4 regions of the Erwinia sp. LJJL01 genome follow, and region 1 is predicted to be linked to each of the others. Evidence: predicted binding sites of a transcription regulator. Region 1 holds the regulator's gene; each other region holds the start of a gene.
The links. The regulator PurR, encoded in region 1, represses purine synthesis genes. The targets are predictions, from matches to a motif close to CANGCAAACGTTTGCNTG.
Positions count from the first base shown of each region.

Region 1 (5,859 bases):
GAGGAAGTTGTTGATCGAGGTGAGCTTTCAAAACGCGCTGGAAAAAGATATCCAGCCTTTCACATTCCCACCAGCCATCCATGTAGCTTTCGCCCAGCCCCAGCGATCCTTCCTGCATCACGCGCTTGAAGAACTCAGGGTTGAGGACCCGGATGTCCCAGGGATGGGAACCGTTAATTTGAATGTCTGCTTTGCTTAACATTTCCTGGACGATTCGATACCACTGGTTGTCCCCCAGGCTCACTTCTTCTATACACGATGAACTCATAGCTTCTCCATCACCCTGTGTGATTGAAACCTGAGAAATAGAATAGTCAATTTCTACAGATCTGTGAGAGAACGCACGGCAAAAACCGTGGCCTGATATCCGACGTAAAAAAAGAGGATTGATTTGAAACCTGTAGAGGCCGTAACGAATGTCACGCGGAAGAACATCATGACAGCCTTGTCAGGATCTCAATAGCAGGAAAGCGCCGTAGGCGTTCCCCGCTTAAAATGTTGTTAACTTATTATTTTATGGTGCCTCACGGAGTATATGCTCACGTGAGGCAATATTCAATTCATTATTGTTAGGGTGCTAACTAAATGATTTGCTACCACTTAGCCCTGTTGGGAGGCATTTTCCCACTGGCGTTTTTTATCAGCGGAGCGTTGTAAAATATAGCCGAAAATTGCCAGTAAAATAGTCAGCAACATCACTAACGCGGTGGTGTGAAGTGCCGTCTCAATCCAGGTCGATACCGCCAGGCTAGCAAGGAAGCACAAACCCAGCTGCAACATATTCTGTAATGCTGCTGCTTTGCCGGTTGCCTGCGGGAAGGGCAGCAGGGCATTAGAGACAACAATCGGATAAATCGCACCGTTAGCCATCGCCATGCCGCAGAACGGCAGCAGCAGCGCAAACAGAGAAGGTTCGGCCTGCTGAGCAACTAGATAAAGCCCGGCAATACTCAGACTGTAAAACGCCAGCAGCCAGGGCAACAGCTGACGGCCGGCAAAGTGATTCAGCAGTGAACGACAGCTAAACCCACCGATCAGGAAGGCGGCAGTTTGCGGCACATAGCTCAGACCGATATCCGCGGGTGACAGGCCTAATTTTCCCAGAATAAACGGTGAGCCGGTCAGCCACGCAAAAAAACTCGCTGAACAGGCGGCATAAATCGCCACATTGCCGCTGTAAATGGGCGACTTCAGCAGAGTGAAGAAGCCCGGAGTGACGGTTTTAGGTGCGCGATGGTCGGTTACAGGGCGTGCAGGCAGGCGCAGGGTGGGGATGATCAAACCGATGCTAATCACCAGCAGCGCAACGAAGATCGATCGCCAGGAAAAGTGCTGCAGCAGCCACGCCCCCAGCAGCGGCGCCAGCGCGGGCGAAAGAGCAACCAGCGGCATGATAGTGGCAAAAACGCGATTGGCACGCGCTCCACTGTAGCGGTCTACCACCAGTGCCTGCCAGCTTACCGCCGCAGCACAGACGCCAACGGCCTGAACAAAGCGCATCGCCAGCAGCCATGGGGCAGAGTTCACCCACAGCATTGCCGCGCAGCCAATGGCAAACAGGCTCAGGCCCATCAGCAGCACGGGTTTACGGCCGATGCGATCGGAGAGTGGCCCCCAGATAAGCTGTGCGCAGGCGAAACCGGCGAGAAATATACTCAAGCTGGCGCTGATGGCACCCGCTTCACTGCCCAGGTCTTGCTGCATCACGCCAAATGCGGGCAGGTACATATCGGTAGCAAGGAAACCCAGCATGCTGAGCAGTGCCAGGTAAATCATAAAGCCTTTGGATCGCATTGTTTTAACTCTTATCAGACAAATTTTCACCGACGCAGTGTAATAGAGTGCCGACTGGCTTGTGAAACGCTAATATTCGTCAGGCGCATTGAAAAAAATTGAAGGCAAAGCTATGTGGTCTGAACATTCTCTGGAAGTTATTGATGCGGTTGCCAGAACCGGCAGTTTTACCGCTGCTGCGGCAGAACTGCATCGCGTGCCCTCTGCCGTCAGCTATACCGTACGTCAGATGGAGGAGTGGCTAGCCGTTAGCCTGTTTGAGCGGCGGCACCGCGACGTGGTGCTGACCGAAGCCGGGCGCGTATTCAGCGAAGAGGGCAGAGTTGTCATCAAAAAAATGCTCGCCACCCGTCGGCGCTGTCAACAGGTGGCTAACGGCTGGCGTGGGCAGATTAATATCGCGGTCGATCGTATTGTCCGTCCGGCGCGTACCCGGCAGCTGGTGGTGGATTTTTACCGCCACTTCCCGGATATGGAGCTGCATATTACGCCAGAGGTTTTCAACGGCGTTTGGGATGCGCTGGCGGACGGGCGCGTCGACGTGGCGATTGGCGCAACGCAGGCTATTCCTGTCGGCGGGCGTTTTGCTTTTCGCGATATGGGAAGTTTGAACTGGCGCTGTGTCGTGCTGGCCGGGCATCCGCTGCTTGGCCACAGCAGCCCGTTGAATGAAGAGTTGATACGCGAGTGGCCATCGCTGGTGCTGGAGGATACCTCCAGAGCCTTGCCAAAGCGCACTACCTGGACGCTGAATAACCAGCGGCGGCTGGTGGTGCCGGACTGGGATAGCGCGTTTGACTGCCTGCGCGCCGGATTATGCGTGGGTATGGTACCAGGGCACTTTGCTCAGCCGTGGCTGGAGCAGGGGGTGTTGTGCGAGCTGCCGCTTGCCGCCCCTTTTCCCGATAGCCCGTGCTGCCTGAGTTGGTCAGAGCAGAGCGTCTCCCCGGCGTTAAGCTGGCTGCTGGAACATCTGGGCAGTACCGAAACGCTTAACGCCGAGTGGCTAAGTGAAACCGTACCAGGGTGACGTTGCGCAACATCACCCTGAGGATTAACGACGGTAATCGCGGAATGGGCCATCGGCCACTGAACGGCGCTCAATCAGCGAAGGGTGCACCTCAATGGTCTGAGGCTCTTCACGCTTGCTGGTAATTCTGTCGAGCAGCATATCAAAGGCAGTTTCACCCAGACGCTCTTTTGGCTGGTGGACGGTGGTGAGCGCCGGCGTGAAGTAGCGCGCGTTGCGCACGTTGTCATAACCGATCACCGAAATATCCTGTGGCACACGCAGGCCCATCTCATCAGCGGCACAGATAGCCCCCATTGCCATGATATCGCCACCGCAGAAGATCGCCGTCGGGCGCTGCTTCTGTGACAAAATCTGCTGCATGGCGCGGTAGCCGGATTCCGGTTCGAAGTCACCCTGCACCAGCCACTCATCGCGCAGGCTGATGCCGGCTTCGTTAAGAGCCTTGATAAAGCCAGCATGGCGGCCGCCGCCGGTGTTGCGCTCCAGCTGCCCCGGGATCGCGCCAATATCACGATGCCCACGTTCAATCAGATAGCGCCCGGCAAGGTAGCCACCTTCGAAAGCGTTATCCAGTACGGTATCAGTGAAGTCGCCGCGCGATTCACCCCAGTCCATTACCACCATGGGGATATTACGATTGTCTTCCAGCATGGAAATCAGCTCATCGGGGTATTCTGAGCACATCACCAGCAGGCCATCAACGCGCTTTTGCGCCATCATCGACAGATAAGCCTGCTGCTTCTGGATGTCGTTGTGCGCATTGCCGAGGATCAGCGTATAACCTTTAGCAAAGCAACGGTTTTCAATGGCTTCGATAATCTCGGCAAAATAGGGGGCTTCGCTGGACGTTGCCAGCAGGCCAATAGTTTTGGTGTGGTTAACCTTCAGACTACGTGCAACGGCGCTGGGAGAATAGTGCAATTCTTTGATTGCCGTCCATACCGCTTCACGCGTCTCTTCAGCTACAAAGCGCGTTTTATTGATTACATGGGAAACGGTGGTGGTGGAAACACCGGCGCGCTTTGCCACATCCTTAATTGTTGCCATTAAACTCGTACTCCTGGCGTTATCGTAACACTCTGATAACTAATTGGTTAAACGTTTGCCTAAACACCGCCATTTCTGGCCGCCCAGAATAATGATGGATGCTGTCTCAAAGGGTCAGGATGGGGTTAAATCGTCCGTAGAGTGACATGCGGTGCTGAGTAAAATCACTTCCGTGCTTGTTGCGCAACGGAAAAGAGGAATTCTAGCAAGGCTGCGCAAAGAAAACGAGATTTTTACGGGCTACTGTGGGAAAATCTATTGGCTTACTTTAAACAGGGTTATTAAGGGGGGGGAAATGAATACCGATATGAAAATGACACTGCTGACGGTTGTGGGTTCACTGCTGATGATTATTGCGTTTAGCATCACGGCAGTAATGCACTAAGTTTCACCGGGAGGAGGTCGCTCCTCCCGTTCTCTTTAGCGTTTAACGAATGGTTTTCGGTGTCATCATGCGCCGGGCACCAATGTAGTGCTCCTGCCAGTAGTCTTCCGTCAGCGCGCTCACCTGGATATCTTTGCCGGTGCGTGGTGACTGGATAAATTTCCCACCGCCCAGATAGACGCCCACATGGTCGGCAGTGCCGCGACCATTAATGCGGAAAAATACCAAATCGCCTTTTTCCAACTCATCGCGTTTGATCGAGGCCGCGTCACGCAGGTGATACATTTCATTCGCGGTACGTGGGATCTTAAACTTCACTAAATCTTTATAGGCATACCAAACCAGCCCACTGCAGTCGAAGCCGGTTTTTGGCGAGGTTCCGCCCCACTGGTAGGGTTTCCCTAGCTGACCCATCAGTTTATTCATCGCTGTCTCACGAGCTTTCTGATAGCGCGCGCGGTGAGCTTTACTCAGCTTGAGCGGCGCATCGGTACTCTCTGCTACGCGCGATTCGAGTTTTTTATCTGCACGCTGGCGACCGTAGCGTTTTTTACCTTCGTTCTTAGCCAGCTTTTTAGCCGTGGTTTTGGTTTTTGCGACGTTAATCTTTTTTACCGGCTCAGCAGCGGGTTTCTTTTTCAGCTTAAGTTTTTGCGCAACGGTTGTACGCGTGGTTTTGGCTGGTTGTTTGCTCTTTTTGCTGAGGGGTTCTTTGACTTTTTTGGTTGAGGCGGCTTTAACCGGGCGGCGTTTACGCCGGTCATCCTTACTGGCAGCGCTGCTATCAACTTTATGTTGATTTGCATTAATAGGAGCATGTGGCGATGCGTGCGCCAGGTTCAAAAATAGCTGAGCAAAGGCCAGCAGAATGAGTGTGATGAGTGAACGCATTGTTCTCATTAACAGTTTGTGCGCTGCAAAACACTGCAACACAGCCAGAAAAAGTGATTTCTGCGCTAAAGCAGAAGGTTGGACCGATTCTAATCTAACTTCTTAACAAAAGGTAAGGTCTTTTTTGTTTCAATAATACAGATCAAGTAAACGCTTTGAAATTGAGCACAATCAGGTGGTTAAGTCAGCGGTTACTGCACTTTCGCGCATGACAGAGGGAGAATTGATGATAAGAAAATGTTATTTTGTCACCATCACCTGTTCCACGACAGCGCACAGGCTGACGCTGTTGCTGAAAATGTCATTTTCATCGCCTGGACAGAATCGCTACAATAACTAAACACGAAGTATCGTATTGAGGAAGGCATTTATGAGTACTGTTGAAAAAATTCAGCGCCAGATTGCAGAAAACCCGATCCTGCTGTATATGAAAGGCTCCCCGAAACTGCCAAGCTGCGGCTTCTCCGCGCAGGCTGTTCAGGCGCTTTCAGCCTGCGGCGAGCGTTTCGCCTATGTTGATATTCTGCTGAACCCGGACATCCGTGCTGAAATGCCGAAGTATGCCAACTGGCCGACCTTCCCACAGCTGTGGGTTGACGGTGAGCTGGTCGGCGGCTGCGATATCATCATTGAAATGTACCAGCGCGGCGAACTGCAGAGTCTGATTAAAGAAACTGCGGCAAAGTATCCGAGCGAAGCGTCTGAATAA
Region 1 is NZ_CP178576.1:4,445,908-4,451,766, reverse strand. Features, by position in the region: gene cfa (cyclopropane fatty acyl phospholipid synthase) at 1-268, opposite strand, end outside; gene punC (purine nucleoside transporter PunC) at 601-1,794, opposite strand; gene punR (DNA-binding transcriptional activator PunR) at 1,907-2,824, shown strand; gene purR (HTH-type transcriptional repressor PurR) at 2,849-3,874, opposite strand; gene ACLI4M_RS21760 (YnhF family membrane protein) at 4,170-4,259, shown strand; gene ACLI4M_RS21755 (C40 family peptidase) at 4,302-5,150, opposite strand; gene ACLI4M_RS21750 (Grx4 family monothiol glutaredoxin) at 5,521-5,859, shown strand.

Region 2 (5,859 bases), 500 kb from region 1:
GCCGATCCAGGTGACATAGGCCGGGTCATCGAAAGCAATGGCGCTGCTCTCCCCGCTCTGCCAGTTGATCTGCCGCAGGCTGGTCAACCCACGCTCGCGCTCCTCCACCACCAGCCAGTCGCGAAACAGCGCATAACCCTCCAGCACGATGTTGTTACGCGGGGCAATCAACGTCTGCCAGTGCTGCTCCTCGAAACGCTCACTGCGGTATAAGCCGAAATTTTTGCCTTCGCGGTTGGAACGTATATAGAACTGTTGCTGGTAGTGATCCACGCTGTATTCGTGATCCTTGCGGCGCGGGCTGAAAACCTGCGGCTGCGCATCCGGCTGCTCAGCATCCAGCAGCAGGATCTCACTGGTGGTGCTGCTACCAAGCGCAATAGCCACAAACTGCTCAGAGGTGGTCTTATAAACGCTGACGTAGAACGTATCGTCCAGCTCCTCATACACCAGCTGGTCCTGCGACTGCGGCGTCCCAAGCGTATGGCGCCAGACCTGATAAGGCAGCAGCGTCTTTTTGTCTTTCAACACATAGTAGAGCGTGCGCGAGTCGGCCGCCCAGGTCATGCTGGAAGCCACGCCTTCCAGCACCTCCGGATACCACTCCCCGCTGCGTATATTGCGCAGGCGGATGCCATACACCCGGCGCGAGAGGAAATCTTCCGCCACCGCCATCACTTGGTTATCCGGGCTGATCGCCACGCCGCCTAAGGTATAGAACTCGCTGTCAGCGGCACGCTCGTTGCCGTCCAGCAGCGTATCCCAGACGTCCGGGGTTGTGGTCTCAGCAGGCTGGCGGGTATAGAGGGTGTACTCATTGCCCTCTTCATAGCGGCTCTGATAGCGGTAGCCTTTTTTCACATAGGGCACTGAATGGTCACGCTGGGGGATGCGCTCGACAATTTCCTTCAGCAGCTGTGCCTGTAGCGCCTGCTGCGGCAGTAATGCCGCTTTGCAGTAATCATTTTCAGCGCGCAGATGCGCCAGCACCTGCGGGTTTTCACGCTCATCGTCGCGCAGCCAGTAGTAGTTATCGGTGCGCGTATCGCCGTGCAGCGACATCACATGAGGGATTTTTTGTGCTTTAGGAGGTGTCATATTATCTTCGCGGTTGCTGTGTCTGTCTGTAAGGTTGGCAGCAACCAGGCTGATTGCCAAGGGGTTATGGCGAACAATCTGGCAATCAGCACGGGGGATGAGCTGAAAGGCGATAACTTCACCGCCTTCAGGTTCAGGCAGGAAGTTTTTGTTTTTCGGCGCGGATATCCGTTTCAATCGACTGCCGCACGTCGGCGGGGATTTTCAACGCATCGCCCAGCGCCTGCAGGTAGCTGCGCTCCATAAAGTGGTCGACGTCGATCACCAGATTGCTGAGGAAATAGACTTCCAGCGCTTCCTCTTCATTTTTCACATCCGCAGCCAGCGTATTCGGGTCCAGTGGCCGGTCGATGGCGCGCTGAACAATCTGCTCGGCCTGCGTGCCCAATCCCGACTGGTGAATATGCTGATCGATGGCTTTGCGCTCTTCTGCATCAATATGCCCGTCGCTTTTTGCCGCGAACACCAGCGCTTCAATCAGTCGTTCAGCGCGGCGATCGACAGGCGTGCTCTGCTGGCCGAACTGCGGCTCATCCTGATGCGTTTCGCTGACGCGCTGCTTATATTTATTCCACAGCACGGCACCTGCGGCGGCGCTGCCGCCAATGATTAGCGCATTTTTACCGTATTTAGCCAGCAATCCACGCGATGACTTACTGGCAATCAGTAATCCAGCCAGCCCGCCGAGTGCCCCGGGCGCCAGCATCTTGCTCAGGCCTTCACCACCGGACGATTTACCCGCTTTGCCTAATACCGTCTGAATCTGTTGCAGCCAGTTGCTCATACTCACTCCTTCATTGCCAGAAAACACCACAATAGGTGACCCCGCGTCAGGAAACGTCAAAGCATGAAAAGGCGCTAAAATTTTCACTGTTTGTTACCGTTCCCCTGCTGGTGGAGACGGTAATTTGTTCCTATTTTAAAAGGCCAGGGGAAAACAGCTTAAGGAGCCACATGAGATTTTCAACCAATCCACTCTTTATCAATACCGTACTGTTAGGGGGCAACCCGCAGGAAAAGCTTGCAGCCGCTGCCCAGGCAGGTTTCGCTCAGGTTGAATTGTGGCAGCAGGATGTTGAGGCAGCAGAAGGTGGCGTGGAAAGTCTGACGGCGTTATGCCGTTCGCGCTCGCTTGGTCTGACCGATTATCAGGTTCTGCTGGACTTTGACGGCGCGCCGGACGATCTGCGCGACAGCAAGCGCCAAGAAGCCCTGCGGATGATGACCACGGCACAGCAGCTGGGGGCATCTACCGTACTGGTTCCCGCCTCAACCCATGCGCGCTGCCAGGCTGAACGGGTGGAAGACGATCTGCGCTGGCTGGTGGCGCAGGCCGCCGGGCGGGGATTACGCGTGGCGTATGAAGCGATGGCCTGGAGCCAGCAGATCAATAACACCGCCGCCGCCTGGCAGCTGGTGAAGCGCATCGATGCGCCCAATCTGGGGCTGGTCGTTGATGCCTTTCATATATTTGTGCGCCAGCGCAGCGTTGAAGATTTGGTGGGTATTCCGGCAGACAAAATTTATCTGGTGCAGCTCTCCGACCTCGACAAGCAGCCGGAAGATGGCAGTCTGGTTGATGTCGCCCGTCATCAGCGCCTGCTGCCGGGAGAGGGCCATTATCCGCTGGAGGATTTACTGGGCCATTTGCAGAAGATTGACTACCGCGGGCCAATAGGACTGGAGGTGTTTAACGATCGGCGTAAGGCGGCCGATCCGTTTGCTACGGCAGCAGCGGCAATGAATGCCCTGCGTGGTGTACTGTAGGGTTGAAGCATGCGTCCCCAGGGGTCAGGGTCAGGGTCAGGCATGCCTGACCCCTACAGAGCAGGTTAAACCGCGCGCAGTTTGCCTTCGGCGACGTCTTCGCTGCCGTCGGCCGCGCTGCTCTCTTCCGGCAGCTTGCCGGTGCGCAGGATCTGCTGCAGCGCGTCTTTATTCTCGGCCAGGTAGAGGCCAAGCGCCTCGCCCTGCTGCTCGTCTATCTCCAGCGGGCTGGCGCTCAGCCAGTCAGAGAACACTTCCGCCATGTCGAGCATCTTGTCGTAGGCATCGGCTTCTTTCTTGCTGGCAAATGTCATCTTTTCCTCACCTTTTCTGACGACAACGTATTTGATCTCAACAGCCATGATTTTCGTCCCGTTTAACTGTATTTTTATACAGTATAGCAGCGGCGCTTTTTTGACTCAAGTGCAAACTGCCGGATGAATACGCAAACGTTTTCGTTTATACTGCGCGCGTTTTTTTAATCCATTCAGGTAGAGATTATGACGACTCTTGGAACCGCGCTGCGCCCTGCAGCAACCCGCGTAATGCTGTTAGGATCTGGTGAACTGGGCAAAGAGGTGGCGCTGGAGTGCCAGCGTCTGGGCGTGGAAGTTATCGCCGTTGACCGATACGCAGATGCCCCGGCAATGCACGTTGCGCACCGCAGTCATGTTATCAACATGCTGGATGGCGCCGCGCTGGCTGCGCTGGTCGCCCAGGAGAAACCGGACTTTGTGGTGCCGGAGATCGAAGCGATTGCCACCGATATGCTAATCGAGCTGGAAAAACAGGGCCAGCACGTGGTGCCCACCGCCCGCGCGGCGAAGCTGACCATGAATCGCGAAGGTATCCGCCGCCTGGCGGCAGAAGAGCTGGCGCTGCCTACCTCAACCTACCAGTTCGCCGACAGCCGTGAAGCCTTTCTCGCAGCGGCTGATGAGATTGGCTTCCCGTGCATCGTCAAGCCCGTCATGAGCTCATCCGGCAAGGGTCAAAGCTTTATTCGCACAGCTTCGCAGCTGGATGCCGCCTGGGAATATGCCCAGCAGGGTGGCCGTGCCGGCGCGGGCCGCGTCATCGTTGAAGGCGTGGTGAAGTTTGATTTTGAAATTACGCTGCTGACCATTAATGCGGTTGACGGTATCCACTTCTGTGCGCCCATCGGCCACCGTCAGGAAGATGGCGACTACCGCGAATCCTGGCAGCCGCAGCAGATGAGCGAACTGGCTCTGCAGCGCGCGCAGGATATTGCGAAGAAAGTGGTTACCGCCCTTGGCGGTCGCGGCCTGTTTGGCGTGGAGCTGTTTGTCTGTGGTGATGAGGTGGTGTTTAGCGAAGTCTCCCCGCGCCCGCACGATACCGGGATGGTCACGCTGATTTCGCAGGATGTTTCCGAGTTCGCGCTGCACGTGCGTGGCTTCCTTGGCCTGCCCGTTGGCGGCATTCGTCAGTACGGCCCGGCGGCATCGGCAGTGATCCTGCCAGAACTGGACAGCACTAACGTGCAGTTTGGCAATCTGTCAGCAGCACTCGGGGCGGGTTTACAGCTGCGCCTGTTTGGCAAGCCGGAAATTCAGGGTAAGCGTCGGCTGGGCGTGGCGCTGGCCACCGGTCATGATATTGATGATGCGGTACAGCGTGCCGTCGCAGCGGCTGCTCAGGTTAAAGTCAGCGGGTAATTGGCAGGCGGTAAAACTCAGGGCGCTGATATCAGCGCCCTTTTTTCATCTCTGCTCGCTTAACGTGCGCCCGCCACCGCTTCGCGCGCCAGCTGGGTAATACGCTCATAATCCCCTGCTTCCAGCGCGTCGGCGGGCACCAGCCAGGAACCACCGATGCAGAGCACGCTTTTCAGCGCCAGATAGTCGCGATAGTTTGCCGGAGAGATCCCGCCCGTCGGGCAGAAACGCACCTGCGGGAACGGGCCGCCAATGGCCTGCAGGGCTTTCACGCCGCCGTTAGCTTCCGCCGGGAAGAACTTAAATTCGCGCAGGCCATAATCAAGACCGGTCATCAGCTCAGACACGGTACTGATACCGGGGATCAGCGGCACAGAGCCGGCAACGGCCGCCTTCAGCAGCGGTTCAGTCAGCCCCGGGCTGATAATAAACTGCGCGCCAGCATCGGTCACTTCCTGCAGCTGCTGAGCGTTTAACACCGTCCCTGCACCGACAATCGCCTCCGGCACTTCACGCACCATCGCTTTCAGGGCATCCATCGCACAGGGAGTACGCAGCGTCACTTCCAGCACGCGCACGCCGCCCGCCACCAGCGCTTTCGCCATCGGTACCGCGTGCTCCAGCTTGTTGACTACGATAACCGGAACGACCGGGCCGGTGGTGAGGATCTGTTCTGCGCTTGTTTTCCAGTGACTCATCTGTGACCTTCTCCTGTCGGGCCTGCCTCCCGTCCTGGCGGATCGTTGCAGGCAAAAGTGACGCCTACAGCGTCAGGAATATGATTGCGTGCTCTACCATACAGGAGAAAGCCCGCAGGCGTCTATGCCACCTGGTTATTTTTAAAATGGAGGTTCATTTTTAATGAATCTGAATTTTGACCATAAAAAAACCCGCCGCAGCGGGTTTTACTGTTCAGGCATGAACTACTCGAATTCATTCCATGAGCGACCATCGCGGGTGATCATCGCGACGGAAGCCACCGGCCCCCAGGTGCCCGCCTGATAAGGCTTAGGCGCTTCTTTATCGGCAGCCCAGGCATCCATAATCGAGTCGACCCACTTCCACGCCTCTTCCACTTCATCACGGCGCACGAACAGTGCCTGAATACCGCGCATGGTTTCCAGCAGCAGGCGCTCATAGGCATCTGCCAGGTGCGACTGGTTGAAGGTTTCTGAGAAGCTCAGATCCAGCTTGGTAGTCTGCAGGTTGTGCTTGTGGTCCAGGCCAGGCACTTTATTCAGGATCTGAATATCCATGCCTTCATCCGGCTGCAGGCGAATGGTCAGTTTGTTCTGCGGCAGCTCCTGCCAGGTAT
Region 2 is NZ_CP178576.1:3,942,309-3,948,167, reverse strand. Features, by position in the region: gene ACLI4M_RS19480 (S9 family peptidase) at 1-1,098, opposite strand, end outside; gene ACLI4M_RS19475 (tellurite resistance TerB family protein) at 1,232-1,882, opposite strand; gene ACLI4M_RS19470 (sugar phosphate isomerase/epimerase family protein) at 2,053-2,865, shown strand; gene ACLI4M_RS19465 (YebG family protein) at 2,931-3,227, opposite strand; gene purT (formate-dependent phosphoribosylglycinamide formyltransferase) at 3,366-4,544, shown strand; gene ACLI4M_RS19455 (bifunctional 4-hydroxy-2-oxoglutarate aldolase/2-dehydro-3-deoxy-phosphogluconate aldolase) at 4,604-5,242, opposite strand; gene zwf (glucose-6-phosphate dehydrogenase) at 5,468-5,859, opposite strand, start outside.
Region 2: a site for PurR is predicted at 3,308-3,325, ahead of purT (formate-dependent phosphoribosylglycinamide formyltransferase). Genes of this name have one in related genera too.

Region 3 (5,859 bases), 1.3 Mb from region 1:
AAAGGGGTTGTTTCTTCTATTAGGGGTAGTTATAGTGGCGCCCCTCCCAAGCCATTGAGTGGTAAGGGTGATTGCGGGCGCAGTAATCAGTCAGGAAGGTGGCATGTCTGCACAACCGGTAGATATTCAAATTTTTGGCCGTTCATTACGAGTAAATTGTCCGCCGGAACAGCAAGATGCGCTGAACCTGGCCGCCGAGGACCTCAATCAACGGTTGCAAGACTTAAAAGTTCGCACTAGAGTCACAAATACTGAGCAGCTGGTTTTCATCGCCGCACTCAATATTTGCCATGAACTGGCGCAGGAAAAAGTCAAAACTCGTGACTATGCGTCCAACATGGAGCAGCGTATTCGCATGCTGCAGCAGACCATTGAACAGGCATTGCTTGAGCAGGGTCGCATAACTGAACGCACTGGTTCTAAGTTCGAATAACACTTCAACGTTAGCTATGATAGAGTGACGGTGAAGTAAAAAATTCTCTGAGATGTTTGCAAGCGGGCCCGTCCCCTGAGCCGATAATTAATACCAAACAGAGTGTGACGCTCTGTAACCTGTGCGCAAGCTCGGTCCGTCCGAGAAGCCTGATGGTTACGACGGCATACTCACCTTGAACCATGGGTTCAAGGGTTACAGCCTGCGGCGGCATCTCGGAGATCCCCATTTTTTAAGATCTCCCCTTCTTTCTGGCATTTACACTCCCAGCCTTACCCGGCAATCTGAAAACACCATCCGCACATGGAGTTGCCAGAAAATGAGCCTCAATCTTCTCGACCGTCAGGATATCCGCACCCACGTCCGCCACCTGCGGCGCGAACTCAGTGATGAGCAGCAGCAGCTTGCCGCCGTGCAGGTCGCCGAACACGCGCTCAATTTTGCCCCGCTGCAGCAGGCAAAAAACATTGCGCTGTTTCTGTCGGTAGATGGTGAACTCAATACCCGTCCGTTAATTGCCAAGCTCTGGCAGCGCAAACAGCAGGTCTATCTGCCCGTGCTGCATCCGTTTTCTGCGGGCCAGCTGCTTTTCCTGCGCTATGACGAGCATACCGAGTTGAAGATTAACCGCCTGCGCATCCCGGAGCCGCCGCTGGATATCCGTCGTCTGCTGCCGTTAAGCGAGCTGGATGTGCTGATGGTGCCGCTGGTGGCGTTTGATGCCGAAGGGCAACGTCTGGGAATGGGTGGCGGATTTTACGACCGCACCTTGCAGAACTGGCAGCAGCATGGCTTTTTGCCCGTGGGGCTGGCGCATGACTGTCAGCAGGTCGAGAAGCTGCCAGTGGCGAAGTGGGATATCCCGTTACCGGCGCTGATTACGCCGTCGAAGATCTGGCAGTGGTGATTGATTGCGGCGGTGTCAAACACCGCCCGGGGCCGATCGAAAAGAAGATCGGCCCCTATAGCATTTAGTAAAGCAGACGGGCGCGAATGGTACCCGGTATCGCTTTCATCAGCTGCAGCGCTTTGTCGGCTTCATCCTGCGACGCATCAACATCAATGACCACATAACCCATCTGCGGTGTGGTCTGCAGATACTGGGCTGAGATGTTGATGCCCTGATCGGCGAAAATCAGGTTGATAGCCGTCAGCACGCCTGGACGGTTTTCATGAATGTGCATCAGACGGCTGGCATTAGCACCGTGCATTGGCAGCGAGGCTTCCGGGAAGTTAACCGCTGACAGCGTTGAGCCGTTATCAGAGTATTTCGCCAGTTTGCCCGCCACTTCAATACCGATATTTTCCTGCGCTTCCTGAGTTGAACCTCCAATGTGTGGGGTCAGGATCACGTTATCAAACTCGCACAGCGGTGACAGGAAGGGATCGCTGTTGGTCGCTGGCTCTTCCGGGAACACGTCAATCGCCGCGCCGGCCAGATGCTTGCTCGCCAGCACTTCGCACAGCGCAGGGATATCGACCACGGTGCCGCGTGAAGCGTTAATCAGCAGCGCACCTGGCTTCATCAGCGCCAGCTCTTCCGCTCCCATCATATTCTGCGTCGACGGCGTTTCCGGCACGTGCAGGCTTACCACGTCGCTCATATTCAGCAGGTCGGAGAGATGCTGCACCTGGGTCGCATTGCCCAGTGGCAGTTTGCTTTCGATATCGTAGAAGAAGACGTGCATACCAAGGCTTTCCGCCAGCACGCCCAGCTGCATACCGATATGGCCATAGCCAATGATACCGAGTTTTTTACCGCGCGCTTCAAACGAACCTACCGCCAGCTTGTGCCAGACGCCACGGTGCGCTTTGGCATTAGCCGCAGGCACGCCGCGCAGCATCAGCAGCAGTTCGCCGATAACCAGTTCAGCTACGGATCGGGTGTTGGAGAAAGGTGCGTTAAACACCGGAATACCGCGGATAGCAGCGGCATGCAGATCAACCTGGTTGGTCCCGATGCAGAAGCAACCGACGGCAACCAGCTTTTCCGCCGCCGCGAAGATCTCTTCGGTGAGGTTGGTGCGCGATCGAATCCCGATGAAGTGTGCATCGCGGATGGACTCTTTCAGCGCTTCGCTGTCCAGTGCGCCTTTATGAAATTCAATGTTGGTGTAACCAGCAGAGCGCAGGTTATCGATGGCGCTTTGATGCACGCCTTCCACCAGCAGGAATTTAATCTTGTCTTTCTCCAGTGATACTTTTGCCATTTCCCGACCCTATTTAGCAGACTTCAATGATGGCTGATATAAGCCAGCCTTCTGTCAAAATAACAAAATTTACGCCTGCGGCAATACAAACGATTGCCTGACGCTCAGCACGGCGATGCTCTGAGCCAGAACAAAGCGATAGAAAATCATGGTGCAATGCGCACGACCAGGAGGATAGTGCGGCAGGCAGGCACAATGTGACATAAGTCACCAAATTTAGCCTGCAAAAGAAAAGATGTTTTTTGGCAAAAAATATCTGGCGCCGCGTGGGCGCCGGACAGATCATTTTTTGATGGTCTTCACGCCATCCGGCGTACCAATCAGCGCCACGTCAGCACAGCGCGCGGCAAACAGCCCTACGGTGACCACGCCTGGCAGCGCATTGATCGCGGCTTCCAGCTTAATCGGTTCCATAATCTTAAGATTATGCACGTCGAGAATAATGTTGCCGTTGTCGGTCACCACGTTCTGACGGTACTCCGGCAGCCCGCCGAGCTTAACCAGTTCCCGTGCCACATAGGCACGCGCCATTGGGATCACCTCAACCGGCAGCGGAAAATTGCCCAGCACATCAACCTGTTTGGAGGCATCCGCAATGCAGATGAAGCGATCGGCCACCGCAGCGATAATCTTCTCGCGCGTCAGCGCCGCACCGCCGCCTTTTATCATCTCCATCTGGCGGTTGATCTCATCGGCACCGTCAACATACACCGCCAGCTGGTCGACTTCGTTAAGGTCAAAAACGGGAATGCCGTACTCTTTCAGCTTCGCGGTGGAGGCTTCAGAGCTGGAAACAGCCCCTTCGATCTGATGCTTAATCGAGGCCAGCGCATCAATAAAGTGTGCGGCGGTCGAGCCAGTGCCCACACCAACAATCGTGCCCGGCGTGACGTAATCAAGCGCTGCCCAGCCAACGGCTTTTTTCAGTTCATCCTGCGTCATGGTATGTTTAAAACCTGTGCTGCATTGTGTGCGCGTAGTATAAAGCAAGGCTGCAAAAAAAAACCGCTATGCGCGGCATTTGATTGGCAGGATTGGAACACAGCCCACAAAGTGGTTGATTCATAAAGTGAGGTTAGCACGGCGCAAAATGCGTAAAATATGGCATAGTGCAACTTCCACACCTGAAAGAGAGTAGAACGACTGATGAAACGCCCGGATTATCGAACGCTTCAGGCGCTGGATGCAGTGATTCGCGAGCGCGGCTTTGAACGTGCAGCACAAAAGCTCTGTATTACCCAGTCTGCGGTTTCCCAGCGCATTAAGCAGCTGGAGAATATGTTCGGACAGCCGCTGCTGGTGCGCACCGTACCACCGCGTCCGACAGAACAGGGGCAAAAACTGCTGGCGCTGCTGCACCAGGTCGAGCTGCTGGAAGAGGAGTGGCTGGGCGATGATAACGGCGGCACCACTCCCCTGCTGCTGTCGCTGGCGGTCAACGCCGACAGCCTGGCAACCTGGCTGTTACCGGCGCTGAAAACCGTACTGACGGATTCGCCGGTGCGTTTGAACATTCAGGTGGAAGATGAGACGCGCACGCAGGAACGCCTGCGTCGCGGTGAAGTGGTCGGCGCAATCAGTATTCAGCCGCAGCCGTTACCGAGCTGTCTGGTCGATCAGCTGGGCGCGCTGGACTACCTGTTCGTCGGCTCAAAAGAGTTTGCCGCCCGCTACTTCCCCAATGGCGTCACGCGCTCCGCGCTGCTGAAAGCCCCGGCGGTCGCCTTTGACCATCTGGACGATATGCATCAGGCATTTTTACAGCAGAACTTTGACCTGTCGCCGGGCAGCGTACCGTGCCATATCGTTAACTCGTCGGAAGCCTTTGTGCAGCTGGCGCGTCAGGGAACGACCTGCTGTATGATCCCACACCTGCAAATTGAGCGTGAACTGGCGGAAGGTGAACTGATTGACTTGACCCCGGGGCTGTTGCAGCGCCGCATGCTCTACTGGCATCGCTTCGCGCCGGAAAGCCGGCTGATGCGTAAAGTGACCGATGCGCTGCTGGCGCACGGCCATCGCGTGCTGCGTCAGGATGCGGAATGACCGCATGCCGGGCATTTGTAGGGGCCGATCTTCTTTTCCGATCGGCCCGTGCAAGATTAAGGATTACGCTGCAATTCAAACACCACGTCAACCTGGTCGTCGAAGTGAATGCTCTGCTGCTCGTAGGTCTGCGCGGCAGACGTCATCGGGGCGGCATCTGCGGTTTTATACATGCGCGCCATCGGCATGGGTTGATAGTTCGCCACGTGATAACGGATGCTGTAAACCGGGCCAAGCTGGGTGTTAAAGCCCTGCGCCAGTTCGCCTGCCTGCCTGGTGGCATCCTCGATCGCGGCTTTACGCGCTTTCGCTTTATACTCTTCAGGATTGGCCACGCCCAGCTCCACTGAACGGATCTCATTCAGGCCCGTCTTCAGCGCACCATCCAGCAGATCGTTAAGCTTATCGAGCTTGCGCAGCGTTACCTGCACCTGGCGCACCGCACGGTAGCCTTTCAGCACCGATTTGCCATCTTTGGTGTAGTCATATTCAGGTTGGGTCCGCAGGTTGGCGGCGTTGATATCTTTCTTCTCAATACCGTTCTTATCGAGGAAGTCGAAATACTGCTGGACGCGGCTGTCCGCCTGTTTCTTCGCTTCGCCCGCATCCTTCGCGGAAACATTCACTTCGATAGCCAGCGTGGCGATATCCGGGGTGGCATCGACGCTGGACTGCCCGGACGTCACCACGTGCGGGCCATTAGGTAACTCGTCTGCCTGCGCAGCTAATGGCAGCGTTCCCAATCCAATCATTGCGGCCAGGGCCAGTTTAGTCAGCTTCACTGCTTCCTCCATGGGGTATTTCATCGGCTTCGTATGAGCAGCTGCCGCAGAAAAGCGCTGCGGCAGCGAATTGTTCCGTCTCAGAGCAACGGTTCAGCATATTTTAGTGCGTGATAACCGCTCACGCTATGACATCAATTCCTGGAGTGAAGTTCCCGTCAGAGGAAAGAGAGGGCCTGCAGTGCCAGTTTGAGGGCGATGGCCCACATAACCAGCCCGACCAGCAGGTTGATGATGCGCTGGGCTCGGCGGGTGTTGAGCAACGGCGACAGCCAGGAGGCCAGCAGGGCAAGACCGAAGAACCACACCACCGAGGCACTGGCGGAGCCGAGCGCAAACCAGCGGCGCGCTTCTTCAGGCAGCTGTCCGCCCAGGCTGCCAAGCACCA
Region 3 is NZ_CP178576.1:981,803-987,661, forward strand. Features, by position in the region: gene zapA (cell division protein ZapA) at 104-433, shown strand; RNA gene ssrS (6S RNA) at 475-659, shown strand; gene ACLI4M_RS05350 (5-formyltetrahydrofolate cyclo-ligase) at 753-1,340, shown strand; gene serA (phosphoglycerate dehydrogenase) at 1,405-2,643, opposite strand; gene rpiA (ribose-5-phosphate isomerase RpiA) at 2,926-3,585, opposite strand; gene ACLI4M_RS05365 (LysR family transcriptional regulator ArgP) at 3,790-4,689, shown strand; gene ACLI4M_RS05370 (oxidative stress defense protein) at 4,746-5,483, opposite strand; gene argO (arginine exporter ArgO) at 5,630-5,859, opposite strand, start outside.
Region 3: a site for PurR is predicted at 2,726-2,743, ahead of serA (phosphoglycerate dehydrogenase). Genes of this name have one in related genera too.

Region 4 (5,859 bases), 940 kb from region 1:
CTTCAAAGCGCTCGGACTGGTTACGCACAAAGCGCGGCCACTCTTCGCTACCCGGGATCAGTTCGCGCAGGTTGGACATCATCTGGCAACCGTTACACACGCCCAGCGCCAGGGTCTGCGGACGATGGAAGAAGGTTTCGAACTCGTCACGCACGCGGGCGTTAAACAGAATCGACTTCGCCCAGCCTTCCCCCGCGCCCAGCACGTCGCCGTAGGAGAAGCCGCCACAGGCAACCAGCGCCTGCACGTCATCCAGGCCACGACGACCGGCCAGCAGGTCGCTCATATGCACGTCAACCGCATCAAAGCCCGCGCGGTGGAAGGCGGCAGCCATCTCAACGTGGGAGTTAACGCCCTGCTCGCGCAGCACCGCAACTTTCGGGCGCGCACCGGTAGCAATGTACGGTGCAGCGATATCTTCCTGTGGCTTGAAGGTCAGCGCCACGTTCAGGCCGGGATCGCGGTCGTCTTTCTTCGCCTCGTGTTCCTGATCGGCACAGCTCGGGTTATCACGCAGGCGCTGCATCTGCCAGGTGGTTTCTGCCCACCAGGTACGCAGCGTGGTACGGCTTTCGCTGTAGACCACAGCGTCACCGGAAGTAATGGTGAAGCGGTCGCCTTCCACCGCCTTGCCCAGCACGTGGACGCACTCCGCCAGGCCGTGCGCCGCAAATACCTGCTCCACCGCGGCGCGATCGGCGGCGGCTACCTGAATCACGGCACCCAGCTCTTCGTTAAACAGCGCGGCCAGGCTGTCGCTGCCCAGCACGGCAATATCGGCTGCCACGCCGCAGTGACCGGTAAAGGCCATCTCTGCCAGCGTCACCAGCAGACCCCCGTCGGAACGGTCGTGGTAGGCAAGCAGTTTGCCGTCGGCCACCAGCGCCTGGATGGCATTATAGAAGCCAGCCAGCTGCTGCGCGTCACGCACGTCGGCAGGCTTATCGCCCAGCTGACGGTAAACCTGTGACAGCGCGGTAGCACCCAGCGCGTTCACGCCTTTGCCGAGGTCAATCAGCAGCAGGGCGTTATCCACGGTTTGCAGCTGCGGCGTGACGGTTTTACGCACGTCTTCCACGCGGGCAAAGGCGGTGATCACCAGCGACAGCGGCGAGGTCATCTCACGCTGCTCGGTGCCCTGCTGCCAGCGAGTTTTCATCGACATCGAGTCTTTACCGACCGGGATAGTAATCCCCAGCGCCGGACACAGCTCTTCACCGACCGCTTTCACCGCCTCATACAAACCGGCATCTTCACCCGGGTGACCGGCTGCGGCCATCCAGTTTGCCGACAGCTTGATGCGCGTCAGCGGACCAATCTGCGTCGCGGCGATGTTGGTCAGCGCTTCGCCAACGGCCAGACGACCGGAGGCGGCGAAGTCGAGCAGTGCAACCGGAGCGCGTTCGCCCAGCGCCATCGCTTCACCGTAATAGCTGTCGAGGCTGGCGGTGGTCACCGCGCAGTTGGCGACCGGGATCTGCCACGGACCCACCATCTGGTCACGCGCCACCATGCCGGTAACCGAGCGGTCGCCGATGGTGATCAGGAAGGTTTTTTCCGCCACGGTTGGCAGGTGCAGCACGCGATTTACCGCGTCGGCAATGCTGATATCATCACGCACCAGCGCCTCGCCTTTGGCTTTCAGCGTGGTGACATCGCGGGTCATTTTCGGGGTTTTACCCAGCAGCACGTCGAGCGGCATATCAATCGGCGTGTTGTCGAAATGGCTATCCGCCAGCGAAAGGTGCATCTCTTCGGTGGCTTCACCGATCACCGCGTAGGGCGCGCGCTCGCGTTTGCACAGCGCATCAAACAGCGCCAGGCTCTGCGGCGCCACCGCAAGAACGTAGCGCTCCTGCGACTCGTTACACCACACTTCCAGCGGGCTCATGCCCGGCTCATCATTGAGGATGTCACGCAGGTTGAAACGCCCGCCGCGCTCGCCATCGCTGACCAGCTCAGGCATGGCGTTGGAGAGGCCGCCCGCGCCGACGTCGTGGATAAACAGGATTGGGTTCTCTTCGCCCAGCTGCCAGCAGCGGTCAATCACTTCCTGGCAACGACGCTCCATTTCCGGGTTGTCGCGCTGAACGGAGGCGAAATCGAGGTCGGCATCCGACTGGCCGGAGGCCATAGATGAAGCGGCACCGCCGCCCAGACCGATATTCATCGCCGGGCCACCCAGCACAATCAGCTTGGCGCCCACGGTGATTTCGCCTTTCTGCACGTGGTCAGCACGGATGTTACCAATGCCGCCCGCCAGCATGATCGGCTTGTGGTAGCCGCGCAGCTCTTCGCCGTTGTGGCTGTTGACGCGCTCTTCATAGGTACGGAAGTAGCCGTTCAACGCCGGGCGACCGAATTCGTTATTGAATGCCGCGCCGCCCAGTGGGCCTTCGGTCATGATATCCAGCGCGGTAACAATACGGTCCGGCTTGCCGAAGTCCTCTTCCCACGGCTGCTCAAAGCCCGGAATGCGCAGGTTAGAGACCGAGAAGCCCACCAGACCGGCTTTCGGCTTGGCGCCGCGCCCCGTTGCGCCTTCGTCACGAATTTCGCCACCGGAACCGGTCGCGGCACCCGGCCACGGGGAGATCGCCGTCGGGTGGTTGTGGGTTTCCACCTTCATCAGGATATGCGCCTCTTCCTGATGGAAGTCGTAGTTGCCCTGCTGGTCGGCGTAGAAACGCCCAACCTGAGAACCTTCCATTACCGCGGCATTATCTTTATAAGCTGACAGCACGTGGTCCGGGGTTTTCTCAAAGGTGTTTTTGATCATCTTGAACAGCGACTTCGGCTGCGCCGCACCATCAATCACCCAGTCGGCGTTGAAGATTTTATGGCGGCAGTGCTCAGAGTTAGCCTGAGCAAACATATACAGCTCGATATCGTTCGGGTTGCGCCCCAGCTTTTCAAACGCCGCCAGCAGATAGTCGATCTCGTCATCGGCCAGCGCCAGGCCCAGCTTGATGTTGGCCTGCACCAGCGCGTTACGGCCTTCACCCAGCACATCGACGCTTTGCAGCGGCGCAGGCTGATGATGGGCGAACAGGGCTTCGGCCTGGGCGGTGTCGCTAAACACGCACTCCATCATACGGTCGTGCAGCAGCAATGCCAGCTGGCCCCACTGTGCTTCCGTCAGCTGAGGTGCCTGCACATAGAAGGCCAGGCCGCGCTCAAGGCGCAGCACCTGCGGCAGATCGCAGTTGTGGGCAATGTCAGTCGCTTTTGAAGACCACGGCGAAATCGTGCCGGGACGCGGGGTCACCAGCAGCAGACGGCCTTCCGGGGTATGCTCAGCGAGAGAGGGACCGTATTTCAGCAGACGCTGCAGGCGGGACTTTTCATCCTCGCTCAGCGGCGCGCTGACATCGGCGAAATGGACGTACTCGGCGTAAATATCACTCACTGGCAGGTGAGCGTCCTGAAAGCGGGTCAGCAGTTTGTTAATACGAAATGCCGACAGAGCGGGCGAACCACGCAGAATTTCCATCATTAAAGATCTCTCGTCTCGAAGCGCCGGGCGACGCTTCATTGGGCGCAACAGGGAAAACGGGCGCTATTATAGAGAATCCCCACCCGTTACGAAACCGTTTGCGCAGAATTAATCGCCGTGCAGATTTGGCTGAAAAACGCGCAAATCAAGTTGAATTCAGTTGCGGAGCAGCGCGGAGTTGCGCAAAATGCCCCACGCTCAGGACCAATTATAGACAATAAATACTGCCATAAAAGACAGATACCTGAGAGCCACCGAGAGATAACTATTTGAAACGCCTTAAATTAAACTATCTGCTGATCGGGCTGATCACAGTGCTGCTTGCGCTTGCACTGTGGCCCTCGATCCCCTGGTACGGCGGTTCTACCGACCGTATTGCGCAGATAAAATCGCGGGGAGTGCTGCGCGTCAGCACCATAAACTCCCCGCTGACTTACTACACAGTCAATAAATCACCGGCCGGTATGGATTACGAGCTGGCGAAACGCTTTGCCGATTATTTAGGGGTGAAGCTGCAGGTCACCGTCCGCCCGAACCTGAGCGATCTGTTTGACGATCTCGAAGATGACAAAGCAGACGTGCTGGCGGCCGGTCTGATCTATAACAATGAGCGGCTGGCGCGTTTTCGCACCGGTCCTTCCTACTATTCAGTTTCCCAGCAGCTGGTGTATCGCATCGGTGCGCCGCGCCCGAAAAACCTTGGCGATCTGAAAGGACGCCTGACGGTAGCGTCAGGGTCGGCTTACCTCTCAACGCTGCGCGCGGTGAAGGAGCATCAGTATCCCGATCTTGACTGGGCGATCGCCACCGACCAGACACCGCAGGCGCAGCTGGAAGCGGTGGCCGACGGCAAACTCGACTATACGGTGGGCGACTCGGTCACTATTGCCCTGATGCAGCGTATCCATCCTCAGCTGGCCGTGGCGTTTGATATCACCGATGAGGAGCCGGTCACCTGGTATATGCAGCGCGAGGCGGATGACAGCCTGAACGCCGCCCTGCTCGACTTCTTCAATCAAATGGGCGAGGAAGGCGCGATGGCGCGCCTCGACGAGAAGTATTTAGGTCACGTTGGCACCTTTGATTACGTCGATACCCGCACCTTCCTGCGCGCCATTGATGAGACACTGCCGGATATCCAGCCGCTGTTTGAGAAGTACGCGCAGGAGATAGACTGGAAGCTGCTGGCCGCGATCTCCTACCAGGAGTCGCACTGGAACCCGCAGGCCACCTCACCTACCGGGGTGCGCGGCATGATGATGCTGACGCGTAACACCGCCGATAGCCTGAACGTCACCGATCGTACCGATCCGGAACAGAGTATTCGCGGCGGCAGTGAGTATCTGGTACGCATGATGGAAAAGGTGCCGCCGACCATCCCGGAGGATGAGCGCATCTGGTTCGCACTGGCCGCCTATAACATGGGTTATGCGCATATGCTTGATGCGCGCAAGCTGACGGAGAAGCAGAAAGGCAATCCTGACAGCTGGGCAGATGTGAAGATGCGCTTGCCGATGCTCAGCCAGAAGCGCTATTACAGCCAGACTAACTACGGCTATGCGCGTGGCCACGAAGCCTATGCTTATGTAGAGAATATCCGTAAGTATCAGATAAGCCTGGTAGGATATTTGCAGGATCAGGAGCGTAAGCTGGCACAGCAGGCGGCGATGGAAGCCGAACTGGGCCAGGGTTATCCGGCGGTCGAGCCGAAGATTGCGATGAATTAAATAACGGTTCGGGCATGCCCGAACCCTACGATTCTGAACGTCGCTGCCGCTCGATTTTTTTCTGCGCCCGACGCTGACGGAAGAAATCACTGAGCAGCGCCGCACACTCTTCGGCCAAAATCCCCTGTTCAATCTTCACCTGATGATTCATGCCCGGGTGGCCCAGTACATCCATCAGTGAACCGGCCGCGCCCGTTTTGGCATCGCGGGCGCCAAACACCAGCCGCCCGACGCGGCCATGCACCATCGCGCCGGCACACATTACGCACGGCTCCAGCGTCACGTACAGCGTGGTATCAATCAGGCGGTAGTTCTCGATCACTTTGCCGCCCTGGCGGATCGCCATGATCTCCGCGTGTGCGGTCGGATCGTGGTGGCCAATCGGCCGATTCCAGCCCTCGCCAATCACCTGCCCGTGGTGAACCAGCACCGCGCCAACCGGCACTTCCCCTTCATCCCAGGCGCGTTGGGCCAGCGTCAGCGCATGGCGCATCCAGAATTCGTCGTTATTGTCGCTCACCTGAGTCTCCGGCAGAAAAAAAGCGCGACATTATATACCAGTTCAGTCCAGTTGCTGTAGCTCACCCGCAGGCGTCACGCGAAAACGGTGCTGGCAGAAAAACAGCAGCGGATTGT
Region 4 is NZ_CP178576.1:635,591-641,449, forward strand. Features, by position in the region: gene purL (phosphoribosylformylglycinamidine synthase) at 1-3,496, opposite strand, end outside; gene mltF (membrane-bound lytic murein transglycosylase MltF) at 3,766-5,223, shown strand; gene tadA (tRNA adenosine(34) deaminase TadA) at 5,249-5,743, opposite strand; gene yfhb (phosphatidylglycerophosphatase C) at 5,786-5,859, opposite strand, start outside.
Region 4: a site for PurR is predicted at 3,584-3,601, ahead of purL (phosphoribosylformylglycinamidine synthase). Genes of this name have one in related genera too.